DNA from 3 places in the Janthinobacterium sp. YR213 genome. Region 2 is predicted to be linked to each of the others. Evidence: predicted binding sites of a transcription regulator. Region 2 holds the regulator's gene; each other region holds the start of a gene.
What was found. Region 2 encodes LexA, which represses DNA repair genes until DNA is damaged. Its sites were predicted from a motif close to ACTGTATNNNNATACAGT; they were not measured.
Positions count from the first base shown of each region.

Region 1 (4,177 bases), on a different contig from region 2:
CACATGGAAATTGACACCATTATCACGGATGGTGATGATAGATATGGCCGATGGATGCCGCGACATACCTCAGATTGCCGCGCCGGCCCAGCCGACAGCAGCGCGGCCAAGCCCGGCCCCATGCAGCGCAACAATATGCCATCCGATTGCCAGGCGGATGGCAAGGAAAGTGAACTTACCAGTAAAACAATGATCTGGAGCGAGCTTGCCTGACAAGCAAGGTACAGGGCAGCCATGAACTGTTGCAGATCGAACACAGCGAGACCGGGGCCAGCTGGACGGTCAGCGGCGCGCACCTAGTCGTCCTCGGGCTCCAGCCCCTTCAAGGCCACCTGCACGGCACGCTGGGAAAAACCGCGCTGCATCAGGAAGCGCATCTGCTTGTTGCGCTGCTCGGCATCCTGCGCCACCTCGCCAAATTTGCGGCGCCACACCTCGCAGGCACGCGCAACCTCCCCTTCGGCCAGGCCCGCCTTGAGTTCCTGCAGCGCCTCGCCACCGATGCCATGGCTTTGCAATTCCGCCATGATGCGGCTATTGCCGAAACGGGCCGAGCGGCGGTGGATCAGCGACTCGGAAAAGCGCTCCTGCGATAGCCAGTTCGCCTGCTCCAGGCTGTCGAGCAAGGCTTCCACATCATCGCCCTCCTGCGCATGGCGCTGCAGCTTGCGCCGCAATTCCATGCGGCTGTGTTCGCGCATCGACAAAAAACGTAACGCCCTGCCCTTCAGGCTTAGTTGTACTGCGGCCATACACCCACCTTGTCTTTCATTCCACGATCAAGCCATCCAAACACAATCGCCGCCCGGCGCAACAGCGCGGGACGGCGATCGTGGTCATACTATGCGGCGAGCCGCGCGTAGGTCGGATTAGGCCCCTTGGGCCGTAATCCGACAACATTGTTGGCGTCTGATCCGACAACATTGTTGACGTCTGTGGTGTTGTCGGATTACGCGCGGCTTTGCCGCGCTAATCCGACCTACTCTGCCTTGGCTTCCGCAGCCTTGGCAGCCTTGTCGGCGGCTTTATCCGCTTTTTCCGGTTTTTCAGCGGCCAGCGGTGGCAGTTCGCGCACGCCCAGTGAAGCGCGGACCTTGTTTTCGATTTCGCGGGCCAGCGCCGGACGCTCTTGCAGGAAGGCGCGGGCGTTGTCCTTGCCCTGGCCGATGCGTTCGCCGTTGTAGCTGTACCACGAACCGGATTTTTCCACGATCTTGGCATCCGAGCCCAGGTCCAGGATTTCGCCTTCGCGCGAGGTGCCGGCGCCGTACAGGATGTCGAAGTGCGCTTCCTTGAACGGTGGCGCGATCTTGTTCTTGACGACCTTGACCTTGGTTTCGTTGCCGATCACTTCATCGCCGGACTTGATCGAGCCGGTGCGGCGGATATCCAGGCGCACGGAAGCGTAGAATTTCAGCGCATTGCCGCCGGTGGTCGTTTCCGGGCTGCCGAACATCACGCCGATCTTCATGCGGATCTGGTTGATGAAGATGACCAGGGTATTCGTGCGATTGATGGAGCCGGTCAGCTTGCGCAGGGCTTGCGACATCAGGCGCGCTTGCAAGCCTGGCAGGGAATCGCCCATATCGCCTTCGATCTCGGCGCGTGGCGTCAGTGCGGCCACGGAGTCGATGACGACGAGGTCGACGCTGCCCGAACGCACGAGGGCGTCGCAGATTTCCAGCGCCTGCTCGCCCGTATCCGGTTGCGAGATCAGCAATTCATGCAGGTTCACGCCCAGCTTTTGCGCGTAACCGACATCGAGCGCGTGCTCGGCATCGATAAAGGCGCAGGTGCCGCCCAGTTTTTGCATCTCAGCGATGGTTTGCAGGGTCAGCGTGGTTTTACCCGACGATTCCGGACCGTAGATTTCCACCACGCGGCCACGCGGCAAACCGCCCACGCCCAGCGCGATATCGAGGCCGAGCGAACCGGTCGACACGACTTGCACTTCTTCGATCGCTGCGCTGGCATCCATGCGCATGACCGAACCTTTGCCAAACTGCTTCTCGATCTGCGCCAGTGCGGCGGCGAGCGCCTTGGCTTTTTCCGATGCGGGTACTACAGCTTTTTTATCGTCCATATGTTCTTTCAGCCGTTCTACAGTTGCAGATTCACGTGAATCCTGCAGCCTGCGATAGCGCCAGTGGGTTAAATTCTTTACACAGACAGTACTGTATAAAAAAACAGTGATCAATGCAAGCGGAACGTGGATTTGTTTTGAAACAGATCAATACAAGCCTGGTTTCTCACAAAAACTCGCCACCTTGCGGAAAATGAAACACAATACAAACTTCTACCGCCGCAAGCATAGGAAGTGCACCATGCGTATTTTACTTGCCGAAGATGACAGCGTGCTGGCCGATGGCCTGACCCGCTCGCTGCGCCAGTCCGGTTATGCGATCGACTACGTCAAGACGGGCCAGGAGGCCGATACGGCCCTCTCCACCCAGGAATTCGACTTGCTGATCCTCGACCTGGGCCTGCCCAAGATGTCCGGCCTGGAAGTGCTGCGCCGCCTGCGCGCGCGCGCCTCGCTGCTGCCGGTGCTGATCCTGACGGCCGCCGATTCCATCGAGCAGCGCGTGAATGGCCTCGACCTCGGTGCCGATGATTATATGGCCAAGCCGTTCGCCTTGTCGGAACTGGAGGCAAGAGTGCGCGCCCTGACGCGCCGCGGCGCCGGCGGCGGCGCCACCATCATCAAGCACGGCCCCCTCAGCTATGACCAGGTGGGGCGCAGCGCCTACATCAACGACCAGATGCTCGACCTGTCGGCGCGCGAACTGGGCTTGCTGGAAATCCTGCTGGGCCGCACCGGCCGCCTCGTCTCGAAAGAACAGCTGGTCGACCACCTGTGCGAATGGGGCGAAGAAGTGTCGAACAACGCCATCGAAGTGTATGTCCACCGCCTGCGCAAGAAGATCGAGGTGGGCGGCGTGCGCATCGCCACCGTGCGCGGCCTCGGCTATTGCCTGGAAAAATACTCGGAAGCGGCGCGCCTGAACGCCGAAGCGGGCGAATCAGCAAGCCCGGCCAGCGGACCCGCCAGCAAGTGAAGGTGCGCGAGGCGCCATCGGACGAGGCGGACGACGACGACTGGTTCGAGGCGCCCACCACGGAGCAGGACGACACCATCGAGCATTCGCTGTTTGGCGAAATCCTCGACTGGATGCTGGCGCCCTTGCTGCTGCTGTGGCCGATGAGCATCGCCATCACCTATCTGGTGGCCAAGGGCATCGCCAATCAGCCGTTCGACCATGCGCTGGAAGACAGCGTGACCGTGCTCACGCAGCAGGTCAAGCAAGCCGATGGCGCCATGCTGCGCCGCGTGCCGGAAAAGAACAGTAACACCAAGGGCCGCGACTTCCTGCGCGGCGACGATATCGACACCCTGTATTATCTGGTGGTGGGTCCGCGCGGCGAATACCTCGACGGCGACCGCGATTTGCCGCCGCCGCAGGACCCCGACAAATACCGCAGCGGCATGGTGCTGTTTCGCAACGACACCATCCATGGCACGCCCGTGCGCGTGGCGTTCAGCTATCTCGACATTCCGTCCAGCAACAACGACGAGCCGCAGCGCGCGCTGGTGCAGGTGGCGGAAACCCTGGAAAAACGCGCCCAGCTGGCCAATGAAATCATCAAGGGCGTGATCTTGCCGCAGTTCATCATCCTGCCCGTGATCCTGGCCCTGGTCTGGTTTGCCCTGGCGCGCGGCCTGTCGCCGCTGGCACAATTGCAGGAACGCATACGCGCCCGGCCGCCCGACGATTTATCGCCCATCGAATCGGGCCAGGTGCCAGAGGAAATCACGCCGCTGGTCGGTTCGCTCAACGAGATGCTGGCACGCCTGTCGTTGTCGATCGACATGCAGAAGCGCTTCATCGCCGATGCCGCGCACCAGATGAAAACGCCGCTGGCCGGCATGCGCATGCAATCCGAGCTGGCGCTGCGCCAGACCGACCACGACGAGATCCACCGCTCGCTGCTGCAACTGGCGAAAAGTTCGGAAGCGGCCACGCGCCTGGTCAACCAGCTGCTGGCCCTGGCGCGCGCGGAAAACCAGCCTCAGGCGGGCACGGCGTTCGAACCGATCGAGCTGAGCGAACTGGCGCGCGGCGTGGTGCAGGACTGGGTGCAAGCCTCGTTTGCCCAGCATATCGACCTGGGCTTC
Region 1 is NZ_FNDA01000002.1:251,335-255,511, reverse strand. Features, by position in the region: gene BLT98_RS28750 (hypothetical protein) at 4-213, shown strand; gene recX (recombination regulator RecX) at 297-752, opposite strand; gene recA (recombinase RecA) at 980-2,083, opposite strand; gene BLT98_RS10325 (response regulator) at 2,325-3,059, shown strand; gene BLT98_RS10320 (sensor histidine kinase) at 3,056-4,177, shown strand, end outside.
Region 1: a site for LexA is predicted at 2,174-2,191, ahead of recA (recombinase RecA). Genes of this name have one in related genera too.

Region 2 (4,177 bases):
TAGGCATGCGGATTTGTGCTTTTTCAACAGCAAAACCTTGCTTGGTCAGCGCTTCAGCGATGTCGAAGTTGGTGACGGAACCAAACAGACGGCCATCAACACCAGCTTTTTGAGCAACTTGAACGGTCAGGCCGCTCAGTTTTTCGCCCTGGGCTTGCGATGCGGCCAGTTTAGCGGCAGCAGCTTTTTCCAGTTCGGCGCGCTTGACTTCGAATTCAGCCACAGCGGTTGCCGTAGCACGACGTGCCAGGCGTTGCGGGATCAGGAAGTTACGTGCGTAACCGTCTTTGACTTTGACGACTTCGCCGAGGTTACCGACGTTAACAACTTTTTCTAACAGAATGATTTGCATAGTTCTTCTCCAGGAATATCTGACCGATTAAGCGTGGTGCAGATCGGTGTATGGCAGCAGCGCGAGGAAGCGAGCGCGCTTGATTGCGGTGTCAACTTGGCGCTGGTAGTGCGCTTTGGTACCGGTCAGGCGTGCTGGCATGATCTTGCCGTTTTCTTGGACGAAGTCTTTCAGCGTGTCGACGTCTTTGTAGTCGACTTGCTCAACGTGAGCTGCGGTGAAGCGGCAGAACTTCTTGCGTTTGAACAACGGGTTTTGCTGTTTGCGTTTTTCTTTAAGCTTGAGCTTATTTTTGTCGAACTTTTTACCGAATGCCATGTCAGGCTCCTGTATCTAAAATGCGCTAGTCAGAATTGACTGCACTAAAATCAATGATGTGAAACACCAAACTCTTGCTGTTGCGGCTCTTCCTGGCCAGGAAACCCGTGAACTGATACACCCCGCCCAAGCTTGCCTGACTGAACCTGCCTGAAATTTCGCCAGCGGCTAGCGCGGCAACATCAAACTCGGTCAAACGGGCAATCCCTGCTTCCATCTGCTGCGAACTGTGTTGCAATACTGCATTCACAATCGGCAGCCCTGCCGGGGTATAGCGCAATATTTCGCGCTCGGCAATGATGGCGGTTACTTGTAGCTGGTTCAGCGCACGATCCTGGTCAAGAATTAAGCTGCTGCTGCGGCTGGAGCGGCTGCTGGTGCTTCGGTGCGGTGGCTTTTGGCCGCGTCTTCGCGTTGTACCGATTTCATCATCGGCGAAGGAGCTGTTTCAGCTTTCTTCATTTTAACGGTCAGGTGACGCAACACGGCATCATTGAATTTGAATGCTGTTTCCAACTCGACCAGGGTCTCGTTGTCGCATTCGATGTTCAGGCAGATGTAGTGTGCTTTAGGCAGCTTTTGGATCGAGTAAGCCATTTGACGGCGGCCCCAATCTTCCACGCGGTGAACCGAACCGCCGCGGGTGGTTACGCTGGCTTTGTAGCGTTCGATCATCGCGGGCACTTGCTCGCTTTGGTCCGGATGGACGATAAAGACTATTTCATAATGACGCATGCAAACTCCTTCAGGTCGGATTGATAATCGCCCACCCCGGCGTCAAGACGGGTGTGGGAAGGTCAGCCGAAGATTATAACCGCCTTTTGCAAACGTTTCAATCATTCCTTCCACAAGCGCCCGAAAAGCCCGCGCGCCACCGTGCTTTCCGCCCCTGGACAAGTATTTCTTGCGAAATTCGCCTAAAACACGGAAATCCCCTTGCATAGTGGGCGATACTGTACAAAAATACAGACTGTTCATATAGACAGCATTTTAGTATGCACCCACCGCTCATGATCAAGCTGACAGCACGACAAGAACAAATCCTGAACCTGATCAAGGACGCGATTGAAAACACGGGCTTTCCTCCCACCCGTGCCGAAATCGCCAATGAACTGGGTTTCAAATCGGCCAACGCGGCCGAAGAGCATTTGCAGGCCCTGGCCCGCAAGGGCGCGATCGAGATTTCTCCCGGCACCTCGCGCGGCATCCGCCTGATCGGCGCGGCCGCCGAAGCCCTGCCATCGAAAGTGCCGGCAGCGCTGCTGATGTCGTTGCCCCTGATCGGCCGGGTGGCGGCAGGCTCGCCCATCCTGGCACAGGAAAACCTGGAAGCGAGCTACAACGTGGACCCCGCCCTGTTCTCAGCCAAGCCCGACTTCCTGCTGAAGGTGCGCGGCTGGTCCATGCGCGACGCAGGCATCATGGATGGCGATTTACTGGCCGTCAAGAAGGTCGATAGCGCCAAGAATGGCCAGATCGTCGTCGCCCGCATCGGCGACGAAGTCACCGTCAAGCGCTACAAGAAAACGGGTTCCGTCATCGAATTGCTGCCGGAAAACCCCGACTTCAAGGTCATCACCGTATCGCCGGAAGATGAATTCGCCCTGGAAGGTTTGGCGGTAGGCTTGATGCGCAGCTGGCATTGAACCACCGCATGTAAAAAGGGCCGCAACAGCATGACTGTTGCGGCCCTTTTTTTATTGCCCAGGCGTTTTATGCATCCAGGGCGCTACGGAAATCCTCGAGCAAGTCCGCCTCATCCTCGATACCGACGGACACGCGGATCAGGGATTCGGCGATGCCCATGCTGGCGCGGCGCTCGGCGCCCATCTCGTAAAAGATCGTGTGGGCGACGGGAATGACCAGGGTGCGGGTGTCGCCGAGATTGCTCGCTGGAATGGCAAGATTGAGACGATTGAGGAAATCGAAGCAATCGATGCCATCCTTCAGCTCAAAGCTGAACAGCGAGCCATAGCTGCGGAACAAATCCGTCGCCAGCGCGTGCTGCGGATGCGCGGCCAGGCCCGGGTAGTGCACGGCCGCTACCCGCGGGTCGGCGGCCAGCATGGTGGCCAGCGCCAGGGCGTTCGAGCAGGTGCGGTCCATGCGCAAGGCCATGGTTTCCGCGCCGACGGCGATATGGTGCGCCGCCTCCGGGCCCAGGGAGGCACCAAAATCGCGCAATGCCTTGGCGCGGATTTGCGCGATGCCCCACTGCGCCGGCGCCGCCTTCTTGTAATTGTCGAAAATGTTCGGATACTGCGTCCAGTCGAACACGCCCGTGTCCGTCAAGCTGCCGCCCAGGGCATTGCCGTGGCCGCCGATGGATTTTGTCAGCGCATTGACCACCAGGCCAGCGCCCACGGCTTTCGGGCGGAACAGGTAGGGCGTCGTCATGGTGTTGTCGACGATGTACAAAATGCCGCGTTCCTTGCACAACGCGCCGATCTTCGCCAGGTCGGCGATCTGCGTGCGCGGATTGGCGATGGTTTCGACAAACACGATGCGCGTTTGCGGCGTGATGGCGGCGGCCACATTGGCCACGTCCGTGGCGTCGACAAACGACACGCCGACGCCCTGCCCTGTCACCGTTTGCCACAGGCTGTTGGTGTTGCCAAACAAAAAGGCCGACGACACGACATGGTCGCCAGCGCGCAAGAGCGCCTGCACCACGGCGCCGATGGCGCCCATGCCGGTGGCGAAGCACAGCGTGGCGACGCCGTCTTCCATCTTGTTGACCTTGTCTTCCAGCGCGGAGACGGTCGGATTGCCCTGGCGGCCGTAGCGGAAGCCGGGCTCCTTGCCCTGGAATACGGAAGCGAGCTGGCGCGCATCGCCGTAGCCGAAGGCAACGGAAGTATGCACGGGCTTGTGCAGGGAACCGTGCTCGATGCCCTTGCGGCGGTCGTTATGCAGGATGGTGGTGGTAAAGCCGTAGTTTTTTTTATCGTTCATGATCGCGGAGCAAAAAAAGCCCGGCGCTAGCCGGGCAAGATAATTACGCTTCTGTTGTCGCCAGGTTCAGGTTCAGCTGGGAACGCGGCGTATCTTCGGGCGCTGCCGCCTTCGGATGGTGGCGCGCATATTCCAGGCGGTCCAGGTATTCCTGCGACACGTCGCCCGTCACGTACACACCATCGAAGCACGACGCTTCGAAGTTGGTCAGGGCCGGGTTGACGTCGGCGATGGCCTGCTTGAGCGCGCCGATATCCTGGTACACCAGGTAGTCGGCCGTGATTTCGCGGCACACTTCTTCCGTCGTGCGGCCATAGGCGATCAGTTCGTCGCGCGTCGGCATGTCGATGCCGTACACGTTCGGGTAGATCACCGGAGGCGCAGCCGAGGCGAAGATGACTTTCGTCGCGCCCGCTTCGCGCGCCATCTGCACGATTTCACGGCTAGTGGTGCCGCGCACGATGGAATCGTCGACCAGCAGCACGACCTTGTCCTTGAATTCGGACGGGATCGCGTTGAGCTTCTGGCGCACGGATTTCTTGCGCGCCGCCT
Region 2 is NZ_FNDA01000001.1:1,915,344-1,919,520, forward strand. Features, by position in the region: gene rplI (50S ribosomal protein L9) at 1-352, opposite strand, end outside; gene rpsR (30S ribosomal protein S18) at 380-670, opposite strand; gene priB (primosomal replication protein N) at 696-995, opposite strand; gene rpsF (30S ribosomal protein S6) at 1,016-1,405, opposite strand; gene lexA (transcriptional repressor LexA) at 1,681-2,316, shown strand; gene BLT98_RS08440 (cystathionine gamma-synthase family protein) at 2,384-3,625, opposite strand; gene purF (amidophosphoribosyltransferase) at 3,669-4,177, opposite strand, start outside.

Region 3 (4,177 bases), on a different contig from region 2:
CGGGATGATGGAAGCCTTGCCATCGCGCCAGATGGCGACCAGGCTGTTGGTGGTGCCCAGGTCGATACCGATGATCATCAGATATCCGCCTCCGCCTCATTGCCGTGTTCTTCGATCCAGGCGCGGCGTCCGGCCGCTTCGCCTTTGCCCATCAACATATTGAAGCGGGAGGCCGAGGCCATGTGGTCGACTTCACCGAGCGTGACGGGCAGCAGACGGCGCGTGTCCGGGTTCATCGTCGTTTCCCACAGCTGCTCGGCATTCATCTCGCCCAGGCCCTTGAAGCGCGAGATCGACCAGGCGCCCTGTTTCACGCCTTCCTTGCGCAGCTTGTCCTCGATGGCGAGCAGTTCGCCGTCGTCGAGCGCATAGATTTTCTGCATCGGCTTCTTGCCGCGCGCCGGCGCATCCACGCGGTACAAAGGCGGGCGGGCGATGCAGATGTGTCCCTTGTTGATCAGGGCCGGGAAGTGCTTGAAGAACAGCGTCAGCAGCAGTACCTGGATGTGCGAGCCGTCCACGTCCGCGTCGGACAGGATGCAGATCTTGCCGTAGCGCAGGCCGGACAGGTCGGGCGTATCGCCCACGCTGTGCGGATCGACACCGATGGCGACGGCAATGTCGTGGATCTCGTTATTCGCGAACAGGCGGTCGCGGTCCGTTTCCCACGAGTTCAAGACCTTGCCGCGCAGGGGCAGGATCGCCTGGAATTCCTTGTCGCGCCCCATCTTGGCCGAACCGCCCGCCGAGTCGCCCTCGACGAGGAACAGTTCATTGCGCGCGATGTCCGACGATTCGCAGTCGGTCAGCTTGCCGGGAAGGACGGCCACGCCCGAGGATTTTTTCTTTTCCACTTTTTGCAGCGAGCGCTGGCGCGACTGCGCCTGCTTGATCACGAGATCGGCCAGCTTCTTGCCGTAGTCGACGTGCTGGTTCAGCCACAGTTCCAGCGGCGGCTTGGTGAAGGTCGAGACGAGGCGCACGGCGTCGCGCGAGTTCAGGCGTTCCTTGATCTGGCCCTGGAATTGCGGGTCCAGCACCTTGGCCGACAGCACGAAGGAAGCGCGCGCGAACACGTCTTCGGGCAGCAGCTTCACGCCTTTCGGCAGCAGCGAGTGCATTTCGACGAAGTTTTTCACGGCGCCGAACAGGCCGTCGCGCAAGCCCGATTCGTGCGTGCCGCCATTCGAGGTGGGGATCAGGTTGACATACGATTCGCGCACGATGGCGCCTTCTTCCGTCCACGCCACCACCCAGGCCGCGCCTTCGCCTTCGGCAAAGCCTTCCGAGTCCGGGCCCGCGTATTGCGCGCCTTCGAACAGGGGAATCAGGGTTTCGCCATTCGATACCTGCGCCAGCGTTTCGGTCAGGTAGCCGCGCAAGCCTTCCGCGTACTGCCAGGTTTGCGTGTCGCCCGTTTTCGCGTTGGTGAGCGTCACGGTGACGCCCGGCAGCAGCACGGCTTTCGAGCGCAGCAGGCGTTGCAGCTCCGTTTGCGAGATGTTGGGTGAATCAAAATATTTTGCATCGGGCCAGGCCGTGACGCGCGTGCCCGACTTCTTGCCGTCGCGCGGGGCGGGGCGGGAATTCAAGGGCTCGATCACGTCGCCATTCGCAAACACCATGTGGTGCAAGCCGTTGCCGTCGCTTTCCTTGCGCCAGACGGTGATTTCCAGGCGCGTCGACAGCGCATTGGTGACGGACACGCCGACGCCGTGCAGACCGCCCGAGAACGCATAGGCGCCGCCCGAACCCTTGTCGAACTTGCCGCCCGCGTGCAGCCGTGTAAACACGATTTCCACCGTCGGCACGCCTTCCTCCGGGTGCAGGCCGACGGGAATGCCGCGGCCATTGTCTTCGACGGTAATGCTGCCATCCGTGTTTTGCGTGACGGCGATATGCGTGCAATGACCGCCCAGCGCCTCGTCGGAGGCATTGTCGATCACTTCCTGAATGATGTGCAGCGGATTTTCAGTGCGGGTGTACATCCCCGGGCGCTGCTTGACGGGTTCCAGTCCTTTCAGGACACGGATGGATGATTCGCTGTAGTCGGATGCTGGTTTTTTAGTGGCCATACGTGTTCAAGCTAAGTAAAGACAGTGGTTGGAACGCCAGGCCAGGGCACTGCGGGCGCAATGACAGCGGCGGCGATAACTGTATGAATATACAGTATATCCCGTCCAGCGTCACTGGGGGAGGGCAGTGCGGCAGGCTTGGCGTCCTTGTGCGGACGCTCGCGCATTCTATCTTGATCGGCGGGCAATAGCGCTACTCCAAGGCAACAACAGTGCGCCGCGCGCGTGGTTTTGCGCCAATTGTGCTGGATTTTATGCGGTAAAGCCGCCGTTTTTACATCTTGTTTACAGCTGCCTCCCCAGTCTTTACGAATTTTTTAGACCCTTTTGGCTAATCTGCTCACTATCAAAACAAACCTGAATGAGGGTGGGAATGGATCTCGTGTATCTCGGCTTGATTGCCGTGTTTTTCGTCGTGGCGGCCGGCTTTGCCGTCGCCTGCGACAAATTAGGGAGCGTCAAATGAACGCGTTTTATGTGCTGGGCGCCGTCGTCTCGGCTGGCCTGCTCGTGTATTTGCTGGTGGCGCTGCTGAAGGCGGAGGAGCTGTGATGACAACGCAATCGATACTGTTATTGGTGGCTTTCCTCGCCGTGCTGCTGGCCGCCGGCTATCCGCTGGGCCTGTACATGGCCAGGGTGGCCGGCGATGGCCCCGTGCGCGGCCTGGGCTGGCTGCAAAAGCTGGAAAACCTGCTGTACCGCTGGTCCGGCCTTCCCGCCGACAAGGCCATGGGCTGGAAAAGCTATGCCATCGCCCTGATCGTCTTCAATACCGTGGGCGCCGTCTTCGTCTACGGCCTGCAGCGCCTGCAGGGCTTCCTGCCACTCAATCCGCAGGGACTGGGCGCCGTCAGCCCCGATTCCTCGTTCAATACCACCGTCAGCTTCGTCGCCAATACCAACTGGCAGGGCTACGGCGGTGAACAGACCATGAGCTACCTGACCCAGATGCTGGGCCTGGCGTGCCAGAACTTCTTTTCGGCGGCCACCGGTATCGCCGTGATCTTCGCGCTGGTACGCGGCTTCGCCTCGCGCTCGGGCAAGTCGATCGGCAATTTCTGGGTCGACCTGGTGCGCTCGACCCTGTACATCCTGCTGCCGTTGTCCCTGGCCCTGTCCGTCGTCTTCATGGGCGAAGGCATGATCCAGAATTTTTCCGCCTACAAGGAAGTGACCCTGCTCGACCACGTGGCGTATGAAACGCCGAAAGTGACGGCCGACGGCCAGCCCGTGCTGGATGCGGCCGGCAAGCCCGTGATGGAAGCGCAAGTGGCGATGACGCAGACGATCGCCATGGGCCCTGTCGCGTCGCAGGAATCGATCAAGCTGCTGGGCACGAATGGCGGCGGCTTCTTCAACGCCAATTCCTCGCATCCGTATGAAAACCCCACCGTGCTGTCGAACTTCCTGCAGATGCTGGCCATCTTCATCATCCCCGCCGGCCTGTGCTTCACGTTCGGCCGCATGGTGGGCGACATGCGCCAGGGCTGGGCCGTGCTGGCCGCCATGACCCTGATCTTTGTCGTCATGACGGCTGGCGTGATGAGCGCCGAGCAGCAAGCCAATCCCGCCCTGCAAGCCCTGGGCGTGGACCAGCAGGCCAGCAGCCTGCAATCGGGCGGCAATATGGAAGGCAAGGAAACGCGCTTCGGCATCAGCTCCTCGACCCTGTTCGCGGCGGTGACGACGGCCGCATCGTGCGGCGCCGTCAACTCCATGCACGATTCCTACATGCCCCTGGGCGGCATGGTGCCGCTGCTGCTGATGCAGTTCGGCGAAGTGATTTTCGGCGGCGTGGGCACGGGCCTGTACGGCATGCTGATGTTCGCCATCCTGGCCGTCTTCATCGCCGGCCTGATGATAGGCCGCACGCCCGAATATCTGGGCAAGAAAATCCAGGCCTATGAAATGAAGATGGTCTCGCTGGCCATCCTGATTACGCCAGCCCTGGTCTTGACGGGCACGGCGATCGCCGTGATGGTCGAACCGGGCACGGTTGGCGTGGCCAATCCGGGCGCGCATGGTTTTTCCGAAATCCTGTACGCCTTCACGTCGGCGGCCAACAACAACGGCAGCGCGTTTGCCGGCCTGTCCGCCAAC
Region 3 is NZ_FNDA01000002.1:452,809-456,985, forward strand. Features, by position in the region: gene BLT98_RS11205 (molecular chaperone HscC) at 1-78, opposite strand, end outside; gene BLT98_RS11210 (DNA topoisomerase IV subunit B) at 78-2,075, opposite strand; gene kdpF (K(+)-transporting ATPase subunit F) at 2,538-2,627, shown strand; gene kdpA (potassium-transporting ATPase subunit KdpA) at 2,627-4,177, shown strand, end outside.
Region 3: a site for LexA is predicted at 2,154-2,171, ahead of BLT98_RS11210 (DNA topoisomerase IV subunit B). Genes of this name have one in related genera too.